2 regions of the Rossellomorea sp. KS-H15a genome follow, and region 1 is predicted to be linked to the other one. Evidence: a T-box and tRNA genes for the amino acid it is inferred to sense, from the RefSeq annotation. Region 1 holds a T-box; the other holds one or more tRNA genes.

Evidence for each region. The T-box of region 1 lies ahead of serS (serine--tRNA ligase). A T-box ahead of a tRNA ligase gene usually reads a tRNA of that ligase, here a tRNA-Ser.
Region 2: it has a tRNA-Ser gene. The T-box ahead of serS (serine--tRNA ligase) is inferred to sense a tRNA for this amino acid. The anticodon was not compared.

What each region holds. Positions count from the first base shown of each region.
Region 1 covers NZ_CP096886.1:584,640-594,408, reverse strand. The annotation lists gene dnaX (DNA polymerase III subunit gamma/tau) at 1-1,528, opposite strand, end outside; RNA gene ffs (signal recognition particle sRNA large type) at 1,680-1,944, opposite strand; gene tadA (tRNA adenosine(34) deaminase TadA) at 2,043-2,537, opposite strand; gene M1J35_RS02845 (cysteine hydrolase family protein) at 2,620-3,159, shown strand; gene M1J35_RS02840 (glycoside hydrolase family 18 protein) at 3,238-4,524, shown strand; gene M1J35_RS02835 (deoxynucleoside kinase) at 4,745-5,401, shown strand; gene M1J35_RS02830 (deoxynucleoside kinase) at 5,385-6,053, shown strand; gene M1J35_RS02825 (hydrolase) at 6,206-6,568, shown strand; tRNA gene M1J35_RS02820 (tRNA-Ser) at 6,676-6,768, opposite strand; gene serS (serine--tRNA ligase) at 6,885-8,159, opposite strand; T-box leader at 8,208-8,417, opposite strand; gene pdxT (pyridoxal 5'-phosphate synthase glutaminase subunit PdxT) at 8,471-9,061, opposite strand; gene pdxS (pyridoxal 5'-phosphate synthase lyase subunit PdxS) at 9,073-9,769, opposite strand, start outside.
Region 2 covers NZ_CP096886.1:4,109,988-4,119,756, forward strand. The annotation lists gene glgA (glycogen synthase GlgA) at 1-570, opposite strand, end outside; gene M1J35_RS21080 (GlgC family sugar phosphate nucleotidyltransferase) at 567-1,595, opposite strand; gene M1J35_RS21085 (glucose-1-phosphate adenylyltransferase) at 1,638-2,795, opposite strand; gene glgB (1,4-alpha-glucan branching enzyme) at 2,811-4,673, opposite strand; tRNA gene M1J35_RS21095 (tRNA-Glu) at 5,268-5,339, opposite strand; tRNA gene M1J35_RS21100 (tRNA-Ser) at 5,344-5,434, opposite strand; tRNA gene M1J35_RS21105 (tRNA-Asn) at 5,440-5,514, opposite strand; tRNA gene M1J35_RS21110 (tRNA-Ile) at 5,524-5,600, opposite strand; tRNA gene M1J35_RS21115 (tRNA-Gly) at 5,612-5,685, opposite strand; tRNA gene M1J35_RS21120 (tRNA-His) at 5,702-5,777, opposite strand; tRNA gene M1J35_RS21125 (tRNA-Phe) at 5,800-5,875, opposite strand; tRNA gene M1J35_RS21130 (tRNA-Asp) at 5,921-5,997, opposite strand; tRNA gene M1J35_RS21135 (tRNA-Met) at 6,116-6,189, opposite strand; tRNA gene M1J35_RS21140 (tRNA-Ser) at 6,357-6,449, opposite strand; tRNA gene M1J35_RS21145 (tRNA-Ile) at 6,467-6,543, opposite strand; tRNA gene M1J35_RS21150 (tRNA-Met) at 6,548-6,624, opposite strand; tRNA gene M1J35_RS21155 (tRNA-Ala) at 6,727-6,802, opposite strand; tRNA gene M1J35_RS21160 (tRNA-Pro) at 6,811-6,887, opposite strand; tRNA gene M1J35_RS21165 (tRNA-Arg) at 6,893-6,969, opposite strand; tRNA gene M1J35_RS21170 (tRNA-Leu) at 7,054-7,142, opposite strand; tRNA gene M1J35_RS21175 (tRNA-Gly) at 7,150-7,224, opposite strand; tRNA gene M1J35_RS21180 (tRNA-Leu) at 7,233-7,317, opposite strand; tRNA gene M1J35_RS21185 (tRNA-Lys) at 7,383-7,458, opposite strand; tRNA gene M1J35_RS21190 (tRNA-Thr) at 7,477-7,552, opposite strand; tRNA gene M1J35_RS21195 (tRNA-Val) at 7,640-7,715, opposite strand; rRNA gene rrf (5S ribosomal RNA) at 7,726-7,842, opposite strand; rRNA gene M1J35_RS21205 (23S ribosomal RNA) at 8,012-9,769, opposite strand, start outside.

The sequences.
Region 1 (9,769 bases):
TAGCCGCATAGCTATTTCCCGTTAATTCTTCCAAGATGGAAGCAATCGCGGAAGTGAAAGCTTGATTCTCCATTGCCATTTGACAATGGATATCATATTTGAATTTTAACACAAATGAGCCGTTTGTTGCTGCTACAGGTTCAGCATCATTTAATAATGCAGACTGCGAACGCATCTGACGCTGATTAAGGGTTTCCACCATGTCTCCCCAACGACTCTTGATAAGATTCAAATCCTCTTTCGTGGCCGTTCGGAGCACTTCCTGGATCTTACCGGTAGGGGCCCGGAACCCCTTCTTCGCCCTGATCGGTTTTTTTGCTGCCTGTGCTGCGGGCTCCGCTTGGACCTTGACTCCATTTGCCTTCAGCTGTTCGACCTCTTTTTCAAGAAGGTTGATCTTTTTCATCAAATCATTCACTTCCGGCGAAGAAGCGGATACGGGCGCTTCCATCTGACAAAGCTTCACAATGGAAACCTCCAGATAAATCCGGGCATGGTTCGTAAACTTCATTTCCTGACCGGCCTGATTCAGGACGTCAATGTACTGATAGATCTGTCCAGGCTGGGTGCGCTCCGCCAATTCTTTGAAATCATCGTCGAGCATGACCCGTTCCAGTGATTCCTCCAGGTTCGGTGCGGTCTGGTATAACAGCATGTCCCTGAAATAAAGGATGAAGTCTTCTGCGAACCTCGCCGGGTCCTTCCCTTGAAACAGGAGCTCTTCCAGGGCCCCTAAACCGGTTGTAACATCTCTTTCCAGGATGGCCTTTGCCAGCGTATTCAAGTAACCTTGAGAAACGGCTCCTGTTACCGTCAGGGCATCGTCGACCGTGACCCGGTCCTGACTGAAGGAGATCGCCTGATCGAGAAGGCTGAGAGCATCACGCATCCCGCCCTCGGCAGCCCTAGCGATGATCGTCAAGGCATTTTCCTCAAAATTCACGCCGGATTCTGTGGCAATATGACTCATTCTTCCCACAATATCCATGGCGGTGATCCGTTTGAAGTCAAATCGCTGACAGCGCGAAATGATGGTCAGGGGAATCTTATGGGGTTCGGTCGTCGCCAGGATGAATATGACATGCTTAGGCGGCTCCTCCAATGTTTTCAGAAGCGCATTGAATGCCCCGATGGACAGCATATGAACTTCATCGATGATGTAGACTTTATACTCGACAACGTTTGGAGAATATTTGACTTTATCCCGGATGTCCCGGATCTCCTCCACCCCGTTATTGGAGGCGGCATCGATTTCAATGACATCAGGGATCGAACCGTCCGTGATCCCTTTACACGCATCGCACTCATTGCAAGGTTCCGCTACAGGGGAACGTTCACAGTTAACGGCTTTCGCCAGGATCTTCGCTGCACTAGTCTTCCCTGTCCCTCTTGGTCCCGAGAATAAATAGGCATGGGAAATCTTCTGATGAAGGAGGGCATTTTGCAACGTTTTCGTTACATGCTGCTGTCCCACTACATCAATAAATGACTGAGGACGCCACACACGATATAAAGCTTGATATGCCAAAATACTCCCCCCTCTTTTTATGTACTATAGTGTCTCTATTATAACGTAATGTAAATCCCTTTTACAAAGAAAACCGGAGATCAATTTAAACCTTTACATAAACAAAAAACTCACCCGGAAATGGATGAGTTGTTGTATATAAGTTAAACTGCCGTGCACCTTTCGTCGACAAGCATCCATAGGCGTTACTCAAGCAGTTAGCTCGGCCCAGGCAACCCTGCGGCACATGGGAGCTTCCACTTAATGCTGCTTCCTTCCGGACCTGACATGGTTCATGGATTCCCATTGCGCAGGACCCAGGCGTCAACACCACTTACTTGAGGCAGGCCCTACAGAGTGCGAGCCTCGGAAAGGAATTCGGTCTCGCTAGAGCGGATTGCGAGTACAGGGCACCGCTACCTCCCCACCTAGCACGGCAAAATTGATACCATATTTAGTTGCGTCATTAGTGCGACGCAAGATTAAGTATACTAGGATTTACGGTAAAAAGCAATGATGGAATGCTGTAAGTTATTTACAGACTATCCATCCTCTTTTTCTTCTCACTTTTCTTCCGATCCCTTAATCCTTTAAAAAATCGGGACAGGATTCCACCACACTCTTCCGACAACACCCCAGGCAATACTTCACACTGGTGATTAAACCGATCATCCTCAAGTAGATTCATCAGCGTCCCGGCACAACCCGCTTTCGGATCCTTTGCCCCATAAACGACTTTCTCGATTCGTGATAGGATGATGGCACCGCTGCACATGGGACATGGTTCAAGGGTGACATAAATCTCCGCTCCTTCAAGACGCCAAGTGCCAAGCTTCTCACATGCCTCTTGGATCGCCAGTGTTTCTGCATGGGTGATGGCGTTTTGGCTCGTTTCCCTCAGATTATGGGCCCGGGCGATGATCTCGTCATCCATCACAATCACGGCGCCAATCGGAACTTCCTGGATGGCGGCGGCTTTCTCTGCTTCTATCAGTGCTTCTTTCATAAACTGTTCTTCTCTTATACCCATTGTGTACTCCTGTAAATTTATTTCTCAATCCTTTATAAAATATCCCGATTCACACCAAACTATAGTGGAAAGGGGCTTTCACATGATACCTAACGATACTGCTCTTTTGGTCATCGATATTATGAATCCATTTGACTTTACACATGGGGAAACGTTGGCGCAACACACCTCAAAGATTGTCGATCCCATTAACTCCCTGCGTCGCTATTGTATGAAACATCAGCTTCCTACCATCTATATTAACGACCATTACGAGCTTTGGAAAGCAGATTACAAAGAGATCTATAAGAAATGTCATAATAAGACGAGCGACCCGATCATGACTCCTCTCCAACCGATGGAAGACGATTACTTTCTTATTAAACCGAAACACTCTGCCTTTTATGGTACGGCATTAAACACGCTTCTTCACCACTTATCTGTCAAGAACCTGATCATCACAGGGATTGCCGGTAATATATGTGTACTCTTCACAGCCAATGATGCCTATATGAGAGAGTTTAACCTAATGGTGCCCGGCGACGCCATCGCTTCTGTCAGTGAAGAAGATAATCACTACGCTTTGACGATGATGAAAAATGTCTTAAAAGCAAAGATTGATCCTACCGGCGGGATTTTATAAAATTTCCGGCAGAAAACATATTCAAACCACCCTTCTCATACGCTGATTATAGTGAATGAATTAAAGGAGGGTTTGTTTATGCAAATACATGTTGTCCAGCCGAACCAATCTTTATTTGGTATCGCTCAAGCGTATGGATCAACAGTTAATGATATAGTGGACGCTAATCAATTGCCGAACCCCAATAATTTAGTGATCGGCCAATCACTGGTCATCCCGATTATAGGAAGTTTTTATTTTGTTCAACCCGGGGATAGTCTTTGGAGAATCAGTCAAAAGACGGGCGTCCCTTATCAGGAACTTGCAAGGGTGAACGGGATTTCTCCTAATCAGCCTCTACAGGTGGGGACTCGTTTATACATCCCACAGAAGCCTAAGGTGAAAGCGGAGTTTAATGGCTATGTTGAGCCATACGGAAAGGAAGTGGCCCCGAACCTTGAACAAAGCGCCAAGGAAGCCGCCCCCTATCTCACGTATCTCGCTCCGTTCAGTTTTCAGGCGAAGCGGGATGGCACTTTGAAAGAACCTCCCCTCGGAAACCTCATTCAAACCGGGAAAGACAATAATAATGTCATGATGATGGCCATCACCAACCAGGAGGAAGGGACATTCAGTGATGAACTGGGCAGAATTCTATTAACCGATCAGAACATCCAGAATAAGTTCCTGGATAACGTCGTCCAAACGGCTAAGAAATATGGATTCAGGGATATTCACTTCGACTTTGAGTACTTACGTCCACAGGACAAAGAAGCCTACAACCAATTTTTACGAAAAGCGAAGGCACGCTTCAATCAGGAAGGATGGCTGCTCTCCACCGCCCTTGCTCCAAAGACCAGTGCAGATCAAAAAGGGAAATGGTATGAAGCACATGATTATAAAGCCCACGGTGAAATTGTCGACTTCGTGGTCATCATGACGTATGAGTGGGGTTACAGCGGCGGTCCTGCCATGGCCGTATCCCCTATCGGACCGGTGAGGGATGTTCTTGAGTACGCTGTTTCTGAGATGCCTCCATCAAAGATTCTCATGGGGCAGAATTTGTATGGTTATGACTGGACACTCCCTTTTGTACAGGGAAGCACAGCCAAAGCCATCAGTCCGCAACAGGCAATCCAGATAGCCGCTGATAACAATGTTAAAATCGATTATGATCAAAAAGCGCAGGCACCATTCTTCAAGTACCGTGATGCAGGCACCGGAAAGGATCATGAAGTTTGGTTTGAAGATGCACGAAGCATCCAGGCCAAATTCGACCTTATGAAAGAATTGAAATTGAGGGGGATGAGCTATTGGAAGCTCGGTCTGCCTTTCCCTCAAAACTGGCTGTTAATTTCCGACAATTTCAATGTTGTAAAAAGATAATTAATAGAAGCTGATGGATAGGTAAATCTATAAACACCTATTCATCAGCTTTTTATGTGCGTCTTCATAAAAATTCCCTTACAGGAAGCCGATACAATGAAGGTGATGTGTTTTATCTATACAGGAAATATCCTGAACAAACCATCCATATATTGTGTTACAATAATTCCTGTCGTAATTTTTCACACTATATTCGAGAGTAATATGAGGAGGACAATTAATGGGGCGCATTCCTTTCATTACCGTTGAAGGCCCGATTGGAATAGGAAAAACCTCTCTTGCAAAAGCGATTTCCGATCATTTTCAATTTCACCTGCTTAAAGAAATCGTAGATGAAAACCCATTCTTAGATAAGTTTTATGATGACATTGAAGAGTGGAGCTTTCAAACAGAGATGTTTTTCTTATGCAATCGATATAAACAATTAGAAGATATCGAGAAACACTACTTATCTCAGAACAAATCTGTCGTTGCAGATTATCATATTCTTAAAAACATCATCTTCGCAAAACGCACATTGAAGGATGAACAACAATTCAAGAAATACCTCAACATCTATGACATCCTGACTTCAGACATGCCGAGACCCAATGTGGTCATTTACTTGAACGCAAGCTTGGATACGCTCCTGAAGCGCATCGAAAAAAGAGGACGTGATTTTGAAAAGAAAATCAGCCCTCTATACCTGAAGCAGCTATCACTGGATTATGAAGAATATATGAATACATTCGAAGAAACACACCCGGATATCCCTGTTCTTCGCTACAATGGCGACCACGTAGACTTTGTTCAAAACAAAGAGGATCTGGAACATATTCTTACTCAATTAGAAACTACACTGAAAAAAGGAGTTCACTATCATGAATCTTCGCACTAAATACGGGATCCCGAACAATGCCGTGATCACCATTGCCGGAACGGTCGGTGTCGGGAAATCCACGATGACAAACGGATTGGCTAACGCTTTGGGCTTCCGGACGTCATTTGAAAAAGTGGATACCAATCCATATCTTGATAAATTTTATCAGGACTTTAAAAGCTGGAGCTTCCACCTTCAAGTCTACTTCCTGGCAGAACGCTTTAAAGAACAGAAGAAAATCTTTGAATACGGCGGCGGCTTTATCCAAGACCGCTCGATCTACGAGGATACAGGCATATTCGCACGCATGCATTATGAAAAAGGGAATATGAGTGAAATCGACTATGAAACCTATACAAGCCTATTCGATGCCATGGTCATGACGCCATACTTCCCTCACCCTGATCTGTTGATTTACCTTGAAGGGTCCATTGATCATATCGTGGACCGCATCAAAGAGCGGGGTCGCCCGATGGAACAGCAAACGCCTGTTGCCTACTGGGAGGAAATGCACGAGCGCTACGAAAACTGGATCAATTCCTTTAACGCGTGTCCCGTCTTAAGACTCGACATCAGCGAATACGATCTCGTCAACGACCAAAATTCCATCGAACCAATCGTCGAAAGAATCGGTTACTTCATCGAACAGACGAGAATGTTAAAGAGCTAAATAAAGAAAAGACTACTCTGCGGTATGAGTAGTCTTTTTTTATACCCTCCCTACAAAATGCCTAATAAAGAAAGGAGGAAGCACCCATCCGTTTATTTCCATCCGAAAAGAGGTATAGGTAGTAACAAATAATCGATTGGGGAGATGTAGAGATGATGGAATCGAAACAAACTTATTTTGTTGATATCAGCAGCGGGGATATTCTGCAGGATCCGAATCAAAACGCCAGTCCAAGCTTTCGGATATTCGCAACCCCTACAGAGGTGAACGAGCTTAAAATGCTCTTTAACGATAACTATGATGACGATATGTCGACCATGAGACGCGCTCAGGTTCCATTCCGCCAGTATCATAATTCACCAGAAGATGATCATTATGATCAATCGATGAAGGATATTTATGCGAAGATCTACCTGCTGGGGGATGACGAAGCACGCAGTCATATTACAGCGATCGGTGTACTTGAAAACACGTCCGATCACCATGTAAGAGAAGATATAAAGAACCTTAAGTAAGAGGTACTGGGTCCTTTGACATGGAGATAAAATAAAAAAATTCGTTACATGAAATGTAACGAATTCTATCTCCAAAGTTTATGCGCGATGGTTATAAAAAAAATCAATGGAGGAGGAAGGGGGATTCGAACCCCCGCGGGCTGTTACACCCCTGTCGGTTTTCAAGACCGATCCCTTCAGCCGGACTTGGGTATTCCTCCGTATCGACAAGAATTATAATAACATGGTGTATGAATGGAGTCAAGGATATTTCAAAAAAAATTAAAAAGAAGTCTCACGGAGGAACGCGAGACTTCTTTTTGCTGATAAAAACGTTTTATTTAATGACTTCCACTCCACCCATATATGGACGAAGGGCTTCTGGTACGATGACACTGCCATCTTCCTGCTGGTAGTTTTCCAGGATGGCGGCTACTGTACGTCCGATCGCTAATCCAGAACCATTTAACGTATGCACATGTTCAGGCTTTGCGTTCGGCTCTCTTCTGAAGCGGATGTTGGCACGTCTCGCCTGGAAGCTCTCAAAGTTACTGCAAGAAGAAATCTCACGGTACGTCCCGTAACTCGGGATCCACACTTCAATGTCGTACTTCTTGGCTGCTGTGAAGCCCAGGTCCGCTGTACACATAGATAATACGCGGTACGGCAGGCCAAGCAGCTGAAGAACTTTTTCAGCGTGACCCGTCAATTTCTCTAACTCATCATAAGAGTCCTCAGGCTTCACAAAGCGTACCAGCTCGACTTTGTTGAATTGATGCTGACGGATCAGCCCTCTTGTGTCACGTCCTGCAGATCCAGCTTCAGAGCGGAAGTTGGCGCTGTATGCCACATAGCTTACAGGCAGTTCGTCAGCCTTCAGGATCTCATCACGATGATAATTCGTCACAGGCACTTCTGCCGTTGGTACTAGGAAGTAGTCTTCACTTTCAATTCTGAATGCATCTTCCTCAAACTTTGGAAGCTGACCTGTTCCTGTCATACTCGCTCTATTCACAAGGAATGGAGGGATCATTTCTGTATAGCCATGCTCATCCATGTGAAGGTCCATCATGAAGTTGATGAGGGCTCTTTCAAGTCTTGCTCCAAGTCCTTTATAGAAAACGAATCGGCTCCCCGTCACTTTCCCTGCACGTTCGAAATCAAGAATTCCAAGTCCTGTGGCAACATCCCAGTGAGGCTGTGCTTCGAAATCGAATTCCCGGACCTCTCCCCATTTACGCGCTTCAACATTATCATCTTCTGTTTCTCCGACAGGTACCGTTTCATGAGGGATATTTGGAATAGAAAGAAGGATGCGCTCAAGTTCTTCTTCGATGCCTCTTAATTCATCATCCAGCTTTTTAACCATGGCCCCGACTTCGCGCATTTCCACAATCATATCCTGAGCATCTTTTTTCTCTTTTTTCAGCTCGGCAATTTGTTGGGATACATCATTACGCTTGCTCTTGAGATCTTCACTTTCCACCAGGAGCTCTCTTCTTCTCTTATCAAGCTCTTCAAACTTACCGAAGTCCTCCAGGTTCTCACCGCGGTGCTGAAGTCGGGCTTTTACATCTTCCAGATTGTTACGTAAATATTTAATGTCTAACATGCAGTTTCTCTCCTTTTTATAAAAATATAAAAAACCCCCATCCCTGGTAAAAGGGACGGAGGTTTCCGCGTTGCCACCCTAATTGAAGACACTCTCGCATCTTCCTCTTAAGAGATGGTAACGGAATCACCGAAAATACCTACTTCATTCAGTACTTCACTCAAGGATGGATTCGTAAAGCTCCTGCATCGATTCTCACCGGCCATCGACTCTCTTTAGCAAGCTTTCTTTACTACTATTTCCTCTCAACGATTTTAATTTTTATTGGTTATTTCATAATCTACTACAATGTTTTCCATTTTGCAATAGAATTATGCGATTGTTTTTTCCATGCTTTCTTTCACCATTTCAACGAAAAATGCAGTCAGACGATGATCATCCGTCAATTCAGGATGGAATGAACAGCCGAGGAACTGTCCGTGGCGGGCAAGCACGATACGCTCGTTATGCTTCGCCAGGATTTCAACATCTTCTCCCGCTTCCACGATATGAGGCGCACGGATGAAGACGGCATTGAATCCTTCTCCTACATGGGCAATCGAAAGGTCCGCTTCAAAGCTTTCCTTCTGACGGCCAAATGAATTACGCTCCACCGTCACATCCATCACCCCAAGATGAGGCTCTTCGTAACCGACAACATGCTTCGCTAACAGAATCAAACCGGCACATGTTCCAAAGATCGGCTTCCCTGCTGCTGCGAATTGTCTTAACGGCTCCATAAAGCCATAGCGGTCAATCAGCCTTCTCATGGTGGTACTTTCCCCACCAGGCATGATGAGCCCATGAATCTCTTCCAGTTGCTCTACACGCTTCACGACGATCGCCTTGGCACCTGAGGCTTCAATGGAACGAACATGCTCCCTGACGGCACCTTGAAGTCCTAATACACCGATGTTCAACATAGAATCACACCTTACCATCCACGATCTTGCATACGGTTTTCAGGGAGGATAGAAGAAATTTCTACACCCTTCATCGCTACACCAAGCTCTTTAGACAGTTCTGCGATCAACTTGTAATCCTGATAGTGAGTAGTCGCTTCTACAATCGCTCTTGCGAATTTTTCAGGGTTCTCTGACTTGAAGATACCAGAGCCTACGAATACTCCGTCAGCCCCTAATTCCATCATAAGAGCCGCATCAGCTGGTGTAGCAATTCCGCCTGCAGCAAAGTTTACAACAGGTAAACGACCGTTTTCTTTAATTTCTAACAATAATTCGTATGGAGCTCCCAGTAACTTCGCTTCTGTCATGATCTCATCTTCATTCATGCTCACTAGCTTACGTACTTGAGCATTGACCTTACGCATATGACGAACCGCTTCAACGATGTTACCTGTTCCAGGCTCACCCTTTGTACGAAGCATAGATGCCCCTTCACCGATACGGCGGGCAGCTTCACCTAAATCACGGCATCCGCATACGAAAGGAACCGTGAAATCTCTTTTATTTAAATGGTACTCTTCATCAGCGGGCGTCAATACTTCACTTTCATCAAGGTAGTCAACACCCATTGATTCAAGAACTCTCGCCTCAACTATATGACCGATACGAGCCTTTGCCATTACAGGAATCGAAACAGCACCCATCACTTCTTCAATAATACGAGGA
Region 2 (9,769 bases), 880 kb from region 1:
TTCATGATGAAAATACCTCTCTGGGATAGCCAGTAAGTCCGTCATCACTTCTTTAGGGTAGATTCCTTGAAATTGCAGATTATGAATCGTGAATACGCTGCGGATGAATGAGTAGCCCGGTCTCTCCTGATACTCGCTTCTGAGTAAGAACGGAACCATGCCCGTATGCCAATCGTGACAATGAATCACATCAGGATAGAAATCAAGAACAGCGATGCTTTCCAACACAGCCCTTGTAAAATAGGAGAATCTTTCTCCATCGTCAAAGTATCCGTATAATCGCTCCCGGTTAAAGTAATATTCATTATCCACAAAATAATAGGTCACGCCATTTTCACTGTACTCTTCAATGCCACAATACTGATTTCTCCAGCCTACCGACACGAAAAATTCTTTCTTCCGTTTCATTTTTGAACGGAATGCTTGAGGAATCCCGCCGTATTTAGGCAGAATCACCCTGACATCCGTGCCTAAACTTCTTAACTCCTTGGGCAGAGCACCAGCAACGTCGGCCAAGCCCCCGGATTTAATAAATGGGACACACTCAGATACTACAAATAACACTTTCACGAATTCATCAGCGCTCCTTGAATCATCCCTTTGCGAATGACGATTGGATTGTTTGCTTCCCCGATAAGCTTGACACCATCTTCTATCCTCACATCTTTATCCAGAATCACATTCTCCAGTACACAGTTATCTCCAATTTGGCTCTTCTGCATAATGATGCTGTTAGAAATTGTGGTATTCCTGCCAACCTTCACCGCTCTGAACATAGTAGAATTCTTCACTTGGCCTTCAATGAAGCATCCATTGGCGATGATGCTGTTTTTCACGCTTGCAGCCGATGTATAGCGTGTCGGCGGCTCATCCTTCACTTTCGTATAAATGGGCATATCTTTCTTGAACAGCTCTTTCCAATAGGATAGGTTCATAAGCTTCATGCTCGCATCATAGTATTCTTCAATGGAATCAATCGTTTGAACAAATCCTGCATGCTCATAGCCGCACACCTTGAATCCGCTATCCATGTCGTCCACTACATCCTGCATACATGTGTAGCCCGTTTCACGCCTGTTCTCGACCAAATCAATCAATGTAGACGTTTTGACCAAGTACATATCCAAGGAGCTGCCGTTGTGACGCATTTCCGTTATATCACAACCGATACGGATATGACGTTCCAGTACGGGTTGATAATCGATGTTACATAACGTGAAGCAATTGCTGATCAGGGCGTACTCCTGGGTACTGCGTCTGAAGTAGTCCATATGATGGGCAAAGTGATTAAAGGACCCTACACCCTCTTCATTCGCTTCCAGTCCAGGAGCAGGAAAGAAAAACAAGCCATCCCGCTTCCGGTTCAGATCCCAGTTCTTGCCTGATCCGAGATGATCCATCAGGGATCTGTATTGAAACTTTGGAAAGATCGCAACGCTGCCGATATCGGAATTCACCATATTGGAAAGGACAAAGTCAATCAACCGGTATCTCCCGGCAATCGGAAGGGCCGCCAATGAGCGATGTAATAATAAATCCTCCAAGGAATCGTAGTAACTCGTAGCATCAATAACACCAAGCATCGTATTTTTCAAAACACTTCTCCTCCTCTAATGTTGTTAAGATGGTCTTGAACCTTATACTCTTTCCTGCTCCAGCAGTGCTTCAATGAATGATTCCGTCACGAGGATCACTTCATCGGATCCCTCTTCCGGCATGATGCATAAGCCCTTTGGAACTCTTACATTCGACGGCACGATCGCCTGCTCGATATAGACGTTTTCTTCAACGACAGCGTCCGGCATGATGACTGAACGACTGACATGCGCTCCTTTTTTCACCGTTGTTCCCTGGAAGAGGACAGACTTTTGAATCGTTCCTTCAATCGTACATCCTTCATTTACAAGAGATCCCTCTACAAGGGCTTCTTCTGAAATATATTGAGGAGGCTCATTCGGATTAACCGAATACACTCTCCAATCATGATCGAACAGATTCAGTTCATTCTGTTCATCTATTAGATCCATATTCGCTTCCCAAAGGCTCTTGACCGTACCGACATCCTTCCAATAGCCTTCAAATGGATAAGCCATCAGTTTCTTCTTTTCATCAAGGAGGAGAGGAATGACATCCTTCCCAAAGTCATGGCTTGAGTCCGGATTCCGTTCATCCATCTCCAAATAATCCTTTAGCACGGAATAATTGAAGATGTAAATGCCCATCGAGGCAAGATTGCTTTTCGGGAAAGGCGGTTTTTCTTCAAACTCCGTGACACGCATATCCTCATTCGTGTTCATCAGTCCGAAACGACTCGCTTCATCCCAGCCCACTTCAATGACTGAAATCGAGACATCCGCTTTTTTCTCGATATGATAATCAAGCATTTTACTATAATCCATTTTGTAAATGTGATCACCCGACAGAATCAATACGTACTCGGGATCATATTGCTCAAGGTAATTCATATTTTGATAGATGGCGCTTGCCGTCCCCGTATACCAGCGCATCTCGGATGATTCAGCATATGGAGGCAGGACTGTCACCCCACCGTTTTTGCGGTCAAGGTCCCACGCACTCCCGATTCCGATATACGAATTCAATACCAAGGGCTGGTACTGGGTAAGAACACCGACTGTGTCGATGCCTGAGTTCGTACAATTGCTCAGGGTAAAATCAATGATACGGTACTTTCCTCCAAATGGTACGGCCGGTTTCGCCAGACTCTTCGTCAATGAACTCAACCTGCTCCCTTTTCCACCTGCTAATAACATGGCCACACATCTACCTTTTGCCATTACTCTTCTCCCCTTTCACTCGATTGGTCTTAAATAAACGGCTGCGTATGGTGGAATCGTCATTTCCACATACCCATCCCTTCCATGATACGGTTGATTGTGCACGGTAAGCGGGTTGGGGTTCACTTGATGGGAACCTCCAAACCTTCCATCATCACTATTCCAGATCTCTTCATACGAAGAAACCTTATCTACCCCCACCTTATACTGGTGATACACATGAGGACTGAAATTGCAGATCACCACAAGATGATCTCCCTTCTCTATCCCATAACGGATGAAAGAGAAAATCTGCTGCTCTGCATTATTTACGTCAACCCACTGGAACCCGTCTGAACGATGATCCATCTGAAATAATGGTTCAGCACCTTTATATAAATGCATAAGCTCTTTAAAATATGAATTGAATTTGTGATGAAATTCGTAATCCAGTAAATGCCAATCCAATTCCTCAAGGTCCTTCCATTCTGAAAACGGGGCCAGTTCACTTCCCATGAACAGAAGCTTTTTACCTGGATGAGCCATCATGAAGCTCAGAAGCAACCGATATTGAGCAAATTTCTGCCAGTAATCCCCGGGCATTTTATTTAATAACGACTTCTTCCCATGCACCACTTCATCATGGGAGAAGGGAAGAACATAATTCTCTGAAAAGGCATATAACAGTGAAAACGTGATGAGAGAATGCACATGCCTTCGTTCAGATGGATCGGTTTCCATATATTTAAGGACGTCATTCATCCATCCCATATTCCACTTATAATTAAATCCCAGTCCTCCATAATGAACGGGAGACGTCACCTGTGGCCAGTCCGTAGAATCCTCTGCAATCATCAAAATCGAAGAATCAAACTCAAAAACGGCCTTGTTCAAGTTTTTCAAAAACTGTATGGCGCCTTCATTCGGGTTAAGCTCACCCTGATTCGCCCAATAGATGATGTTCGCCACCGCATCGATCCTGAAGCCATCGATATGATACTGATCCATCCAGAAGCGGGCGTTTGAAATCAGGAAACTCCTCACTTCCCCTTTACCTAAATCAAAGTTCGCCGTTCCCCACGTATAATTCTCCCGGTCCCTTTCCTCACTGTACTCATAGGCGAACGAACCATCGAACTTATATAACCCATGCGCATCCTTACAAAAATGACCTGGGACCCAATCCAGGATCACGCCAATATTATGTAAATGACATTCATTCACAAATGCCATCAAATCATGTGGTGAGCCGTAGCGACTGGTAGGGGAATAATAACCCGTACCCTGATAACCCCAAGACCGGTCAAATGGATGCTCCGTGACAGGCAGCAGCTCAATATGGGTGAATCCCTGCTCCTTCACATGGGGAATCAATTGCTGCGCTAATTCCCTATAAGATAGAAACGTTCCTGCTTCCTTCTTCCACGTACCTAAATGGACTTCATAAATCGCCATTGGCTTGTCGTAGATGGTAGTGGATGAACGGTTCTCGAGCCACTTCTCATCTTCCCATCGAAAGCCATCCAGCTCATACACGACGCTTGCCGTATGAGGGCGCTTCTCAGAGGCAAACCCGTACGGATCCGCCTTCAGCTTCTTTGCACCCAGGGGAGTCGTAATCTCATACTTATACGTTTCTCCCGTCAGGTCTTGATCGACTCGAATCGTCCACAAACCTTCACTATTCCGCTTTTTTAGATCATATCCATTCCCATTCCATTGATTAAAGGACCCCACCAATGAAACATGCCTTGCTTTCGGTGCCCAAACGCAAAATTCTGTATAGGTCCCAGTGGAATCCCTTCTCACATGTGCACCCATAAACTGATAGGCCTGCTGCAAATTTCCCTCATGAAACAAAAACACATCGTAATCTGTTATGGTCATTGCGTTCATCATCTCACCTACATTTTTTCAATCTACATAACTACTTTCTCACAACATCACCAAAATCCTCTTTATAATCGTCGTTCAATTACGACAATTTACTACATGCATATATGAAAAAGCGGTTTATTTGGAAAGTTATTCTAAATGGTAAGGTTTACATTGTAAAAACATAGGGGAAATACGTTGAATTCTTAGCGGAATTTGTCGAAAGTTTTTTCATGAAAAAAGCTAAAATATGTAGGGAATATAGAAGGATTCCGGTATTTTGTATAAGATTTTGGTTGGTTGGAAGATGAAGCAGCTGTGTCGAATAAAGGGAGGAAAGTGGTGTTTGATGACCTTGTTTTTCGATGATCACTGACCTTCTCTTCCGCACTGGAAAATTTGATTTGTATGAAGTGAAGTTGATAATAAAACGGGGGAAGTGGATCATATACCGGGAAAGTCGATAATATATCGGGGAAAGTCGATAATATATCCAATGACGCAGAAACCAGGAACATATTTTTTCATATAAAGCATGCTTATATCAGCTTCATTTCAAGCCAAAGTACTACTTTGTACAACAAAAAAAGACTATCAAGAATGATAGTCTCTTCATAATGACCCATACGGGATTCGAACCCGTGTTACCGCCGTGAAAGGGCGGTGTCTTAACCGCTTGACCAATGGGCCTAAATGGCGGAGAAGGAGGGATTTGAACCCTCGCGCCAGTTGCCCGACCTACACCCTTAGCAGGGGCGCCTCTTCAGCCACTTGAGTACTTCTCCAAATATGGCTCCGCAGGCAAGATTCGAACTTGCGACCGATCGGTTAACAGCCGATAGCTCTACCACTGAGCTACTGCGGAATAATGAAATGGTGGGCCTAAGTGGACTCGAACCACCGACCTCACGCTTATCAGGCGTGCGCTCTAACCAGCTGAGCTATAGGCCCAAAAAATAAATTGGAGCGGGTGAAGGGAATCGAACCCTCATCATCAGCTTGGAAGGCTGAGGTTTTACCACTAAACTACACCCGCAATAAAAAATAAAATATGGGGCGACTGATGGGAATCGAACCCACGAATGCCTGAACCACAATCAGGTGCGTTAACCACTTCGCCACAATCGCCATAATGTGTCTAAATAAAAAATGGTGGCTCAGGACGGAATCGAACCGCCGACACATGGATTTTCAGTCCATTGCTCTACCAACTGAGCTACTGAGCCTTACTTAGTTTTGAAAAAAATAATACCATTATCTTTTAATGAAAATGGCGGTCCGGACGGGACTCGAACCCGCGACCTCCTGCGTGACAGGCAGGCATTCTAACCAACTGAACTACCGGACCAAAGCTTTTTGCGTTAGCAAAATAGGTTTCATTACCTTCGCGCTAGCGAAAATAACTATCCATACGTGACTCATCGCGAATTATCAAGTTCCTAATTCATAAACAAATCAAAATGGTATTGCGGGGACAGGATTTGAACCTGCGACCTTCGGGTTATGAGCCCGACGAGCTACCGAACTGCTCCACCCCGCGACGATAAAATATATTTAAGTGTCCACTATCCCATTGTGTATCGCGTAGAACCACCCCGACTTCAGTAAGCTTATTCAAGTTGCTGCTCAGTCGGTGCGCTGATGTAGACGCTCCGAAGATTATTCGGTCGTGCTCCACCCCGCGACGATAAAATATAAAAGATAATATGGAGGAGGAAGGGGGATTCGAACCCCCGCGGGCTGTTACACCCCTGTCGGTTTTCAAGACCGATCCCTTCAGCCGGACTTGGGTATTCCTCCGTAATAAAAATGGTACTTGGTGGACCTTGTAGGACTCGAACCTACGACCGGACGGTTATGAGCCGTCTGCTCTAACCAACTGAGCTAAAGGTCCCTAATGGTAGCGGCGGAGGGGATCGAACCCCCGACCTCACGGGTATGAACCGTACGCTCTAGCCAGCTGAGCTACACCGCCAAGAAACATATAACATAGTATTCAGTTTCACTTTCGCAAAACATATAGGATTTTTTGCTGTGCAAACATCAATGAAGATTATTTTGCTGGTGCAAAAAATCTTGGTGGAGCCTAGCGGGATCGAACCGCTGACCTCCTGCGTGCAAAGCAGGCGCTCTCCCAGCTGAGCTAAGGCCCCAAAGAAGGTGGTCGGGAAGACAGGATTCGAACCTGCGACCCCTTGGTCCCAAACCAAGTGCTCTACCAAGCTGAGCTACTTCCCGATATATGGCGCGCCCGAGAGGAGTCGAACCCCTAACCTTTTGATCCGTAGTCAAACGCTCTATCCAATTGAGCTACGGGCGCTAAATGAATTCTATAATAGTAACGTAAGGATAGATATTTTGCTTACGCAAATCAATGATGATTATTTTGCTTCGCAAAAAATCCTGGTGCCGAGGACCGGAATCGAACCGGTACGGTAGTCACCTACCGCAGGATTTTAAGTCCTGTGCGTCTGCCAGTTCCGCCACCCCGGCAAGTCTCTGGAGCGGAAGACGGGATTCGAACCCGCGACCCCCACCTTGGCAAGGTGGTGTTCTACCACTGAACTACTTCCGCAAAAGAAATGGTGCGGGTGAAGGGACTTGAACCCCCACGCCTTGCGGCGCCAGATCCTAAGTCTGGTGCGTCTGCCAATTCCGCCACACCCGCATTTATTTATGTTTTTCACATTGGAGAAAAACAATGGTAAGATATTTTGCCGAAGCAAAAATCAATGGTGAGCCATGAAGGATTCGAACCTTCGACCCTCTGATTAAAAGTCAGATGCTCTACCAACTGAGCTAATGGCTCGTCTCATAAAAAACCAAATGGTGCCGGCAAGAGGACTTGAACCCCCAACCTACTGATTACAAGTCAGTTGCTCTACCAGTTGAGCTACACCGGCGTGTAAGATCCTTTTATAAATACTGCTTAATGAAAGTAGTTCACCGGAGCAGTTTAAGGAAAGATATTTTGCTGGCGCAAAAATCTTTGGTGGAGGATGACGGGATCGAACCGCCGACCCTCTGCTTGTAAGGCAGATGCTCTCCCAGCTGAGCTAATCCTCCATGGTATATAGCCTGGCGACGTCCTACTCTCACAGGGGGAGATCCCCCAACTACCATCGGCGCTGAAGAGCTTAACTTCCGTGTTCGGCATGGGAACGGGTGTGACCTCTTCGCCATTGTCACCAGACTATGTCTTGTCTCTTTTTTAGGACAAGTATTATTATATCGTGTAGATATAATTTTTCAAGGCTTTTTTATATTTTCGTATAAAATTATTCCCTGAAAACTAGATAAAGAATTGATGTCAAGAAAGCCGAATATCGACCAATTGTTGTTCATTAAAATAATGACTCTTTGTGGTTAAGTCCTCGATCGATTAGTATCAGTCAACTCCACATGTCGCCATGCTTCCATCTCTGACCTATCTACCTAGTCATCTTCTAGGGATCTTACTCACTTACGTGATGGGAAATCTCATCTCGAGGGGGGCTTCATGCTTAGATGCTTTCAGCACTTATCCCTTCCGCACATAGCTACCCAGCGATGCCTTTGGCAAGACAACTGGTACACCAGCGGTGCGTCCATCCCGGTCCTCTCGTACTAAGGACAGCTCCTCTCAAATTTCCTGCGCCCACGACGGATAGGGACCGAACTGTCTCACGACGTTCTGAACCCAGCTCGCGTACCGCTTTAATGGGCGAACAGCCCAACCCTTGGGACCGACTACAGCCCCAGGATGCGATGAGCCGACATCGAGGTGCCAAACCTCCCCGTCGATGTGGACTCTTGGGGGAGATAAGCCTGTTATCCCCGGGGTAGCTTTTATCCGTTGAGCGATGGCCCTTCCATGCGGAACCACCGGATCACTAAGCCCGACTTTCGTCCCTGCTCGACTTGTAGGTCTCGCAGTCAAGCTCCCTTGTGCCTTTACACTCTGCGAATGATTTCCAACCATTCTGAGGGAACCTTTGGGCGCCTCCGTTACTCTTTAGGAGGCGACCGCCCCAGTCAAACTGCCCACCTGACACTGTCTCCCACCCCGATAAGGGGCGCGGGTTAGAATTTCAATACAGCCAGGGTAGTATCCCACCGATGCCTCCACCGAAGCTGGCGCTCCGGTTTCCAAGGCTCCTACCTATCCTGTACAAGCTGTACCAAAATTCAATATCAGGCTACAGTAAAGCTCCACGGGGTCTTTCCGTCCTGTCGCGGGTAACCTGCATCTTCACAGGTACTATAATTTCACCGAGTCTCTCGTTGAGACAGTGCCCAGATCGTTACGCCTTTCGTGCGGGTCGGAACTTACCCGACAAGGAATTTCGCTACCTTAGGACCGTTATAGTTACGGCCGCCGTTTACTGGGGCTTCGATTCGCACCTTCGCTTGCGCTAAGCACTCCTCTTAACCTTCCAGCACCGGGCAGGCGTCAGCCCCTATACTTCGCCTTACGGCTTCGCAGAGACCTGTGTTTTTGCTAAACAGTCGCCTGGGCCTATTCACTGCGGCTCTCTCGGGCTTGCACCCTACCAGAGCACCCCTTCTCCCGAAGTTACGGGGTCATTTTGCCGAGTTCCTTAACGAGAGTTCTCTCGCTCACCTTAGGATTCTCTCCTCGCCTACCTGTGTCGGTTTGCGGTACGGGCACCTTTTTCCTCGCTAGAGGCTTTTCTTGGCAGTGTGGAATCAGGAACTTCGCTACTATAATTCGCTCGCTATCACAGCTCAGCCTTCGCGATGACGGGATTTGCCTCATCATCAGCCTAACTGCTTAGACGCACATATCCAGCAGTGCGCTTACCCTATCCTCCTGCGTCCCCCCATTGCTCAAACGGAAAAGAGGTGGTACAGGAATATCAACCTGTTGTCCATCGTCTACGCCTATCGGCCTCGACTTAGGTCCCGACTAACCCTGAGCGGACGAGCCTTCCTCAGGAAACCTTAGGCATTCGGTGGATGGGATTCTCACCCATCTTTCGCTACTCATACCGGCATTCTCACTTCTAAGCACTCCACCAGTCCTTACGGTCTAGCTTCGCAGTCCTTAGAACGCTCTCCTACCACTGACACCTAGAGGTGTCAATCCACAGCTTCGGTGATACGTTTAGCCCCGGTAC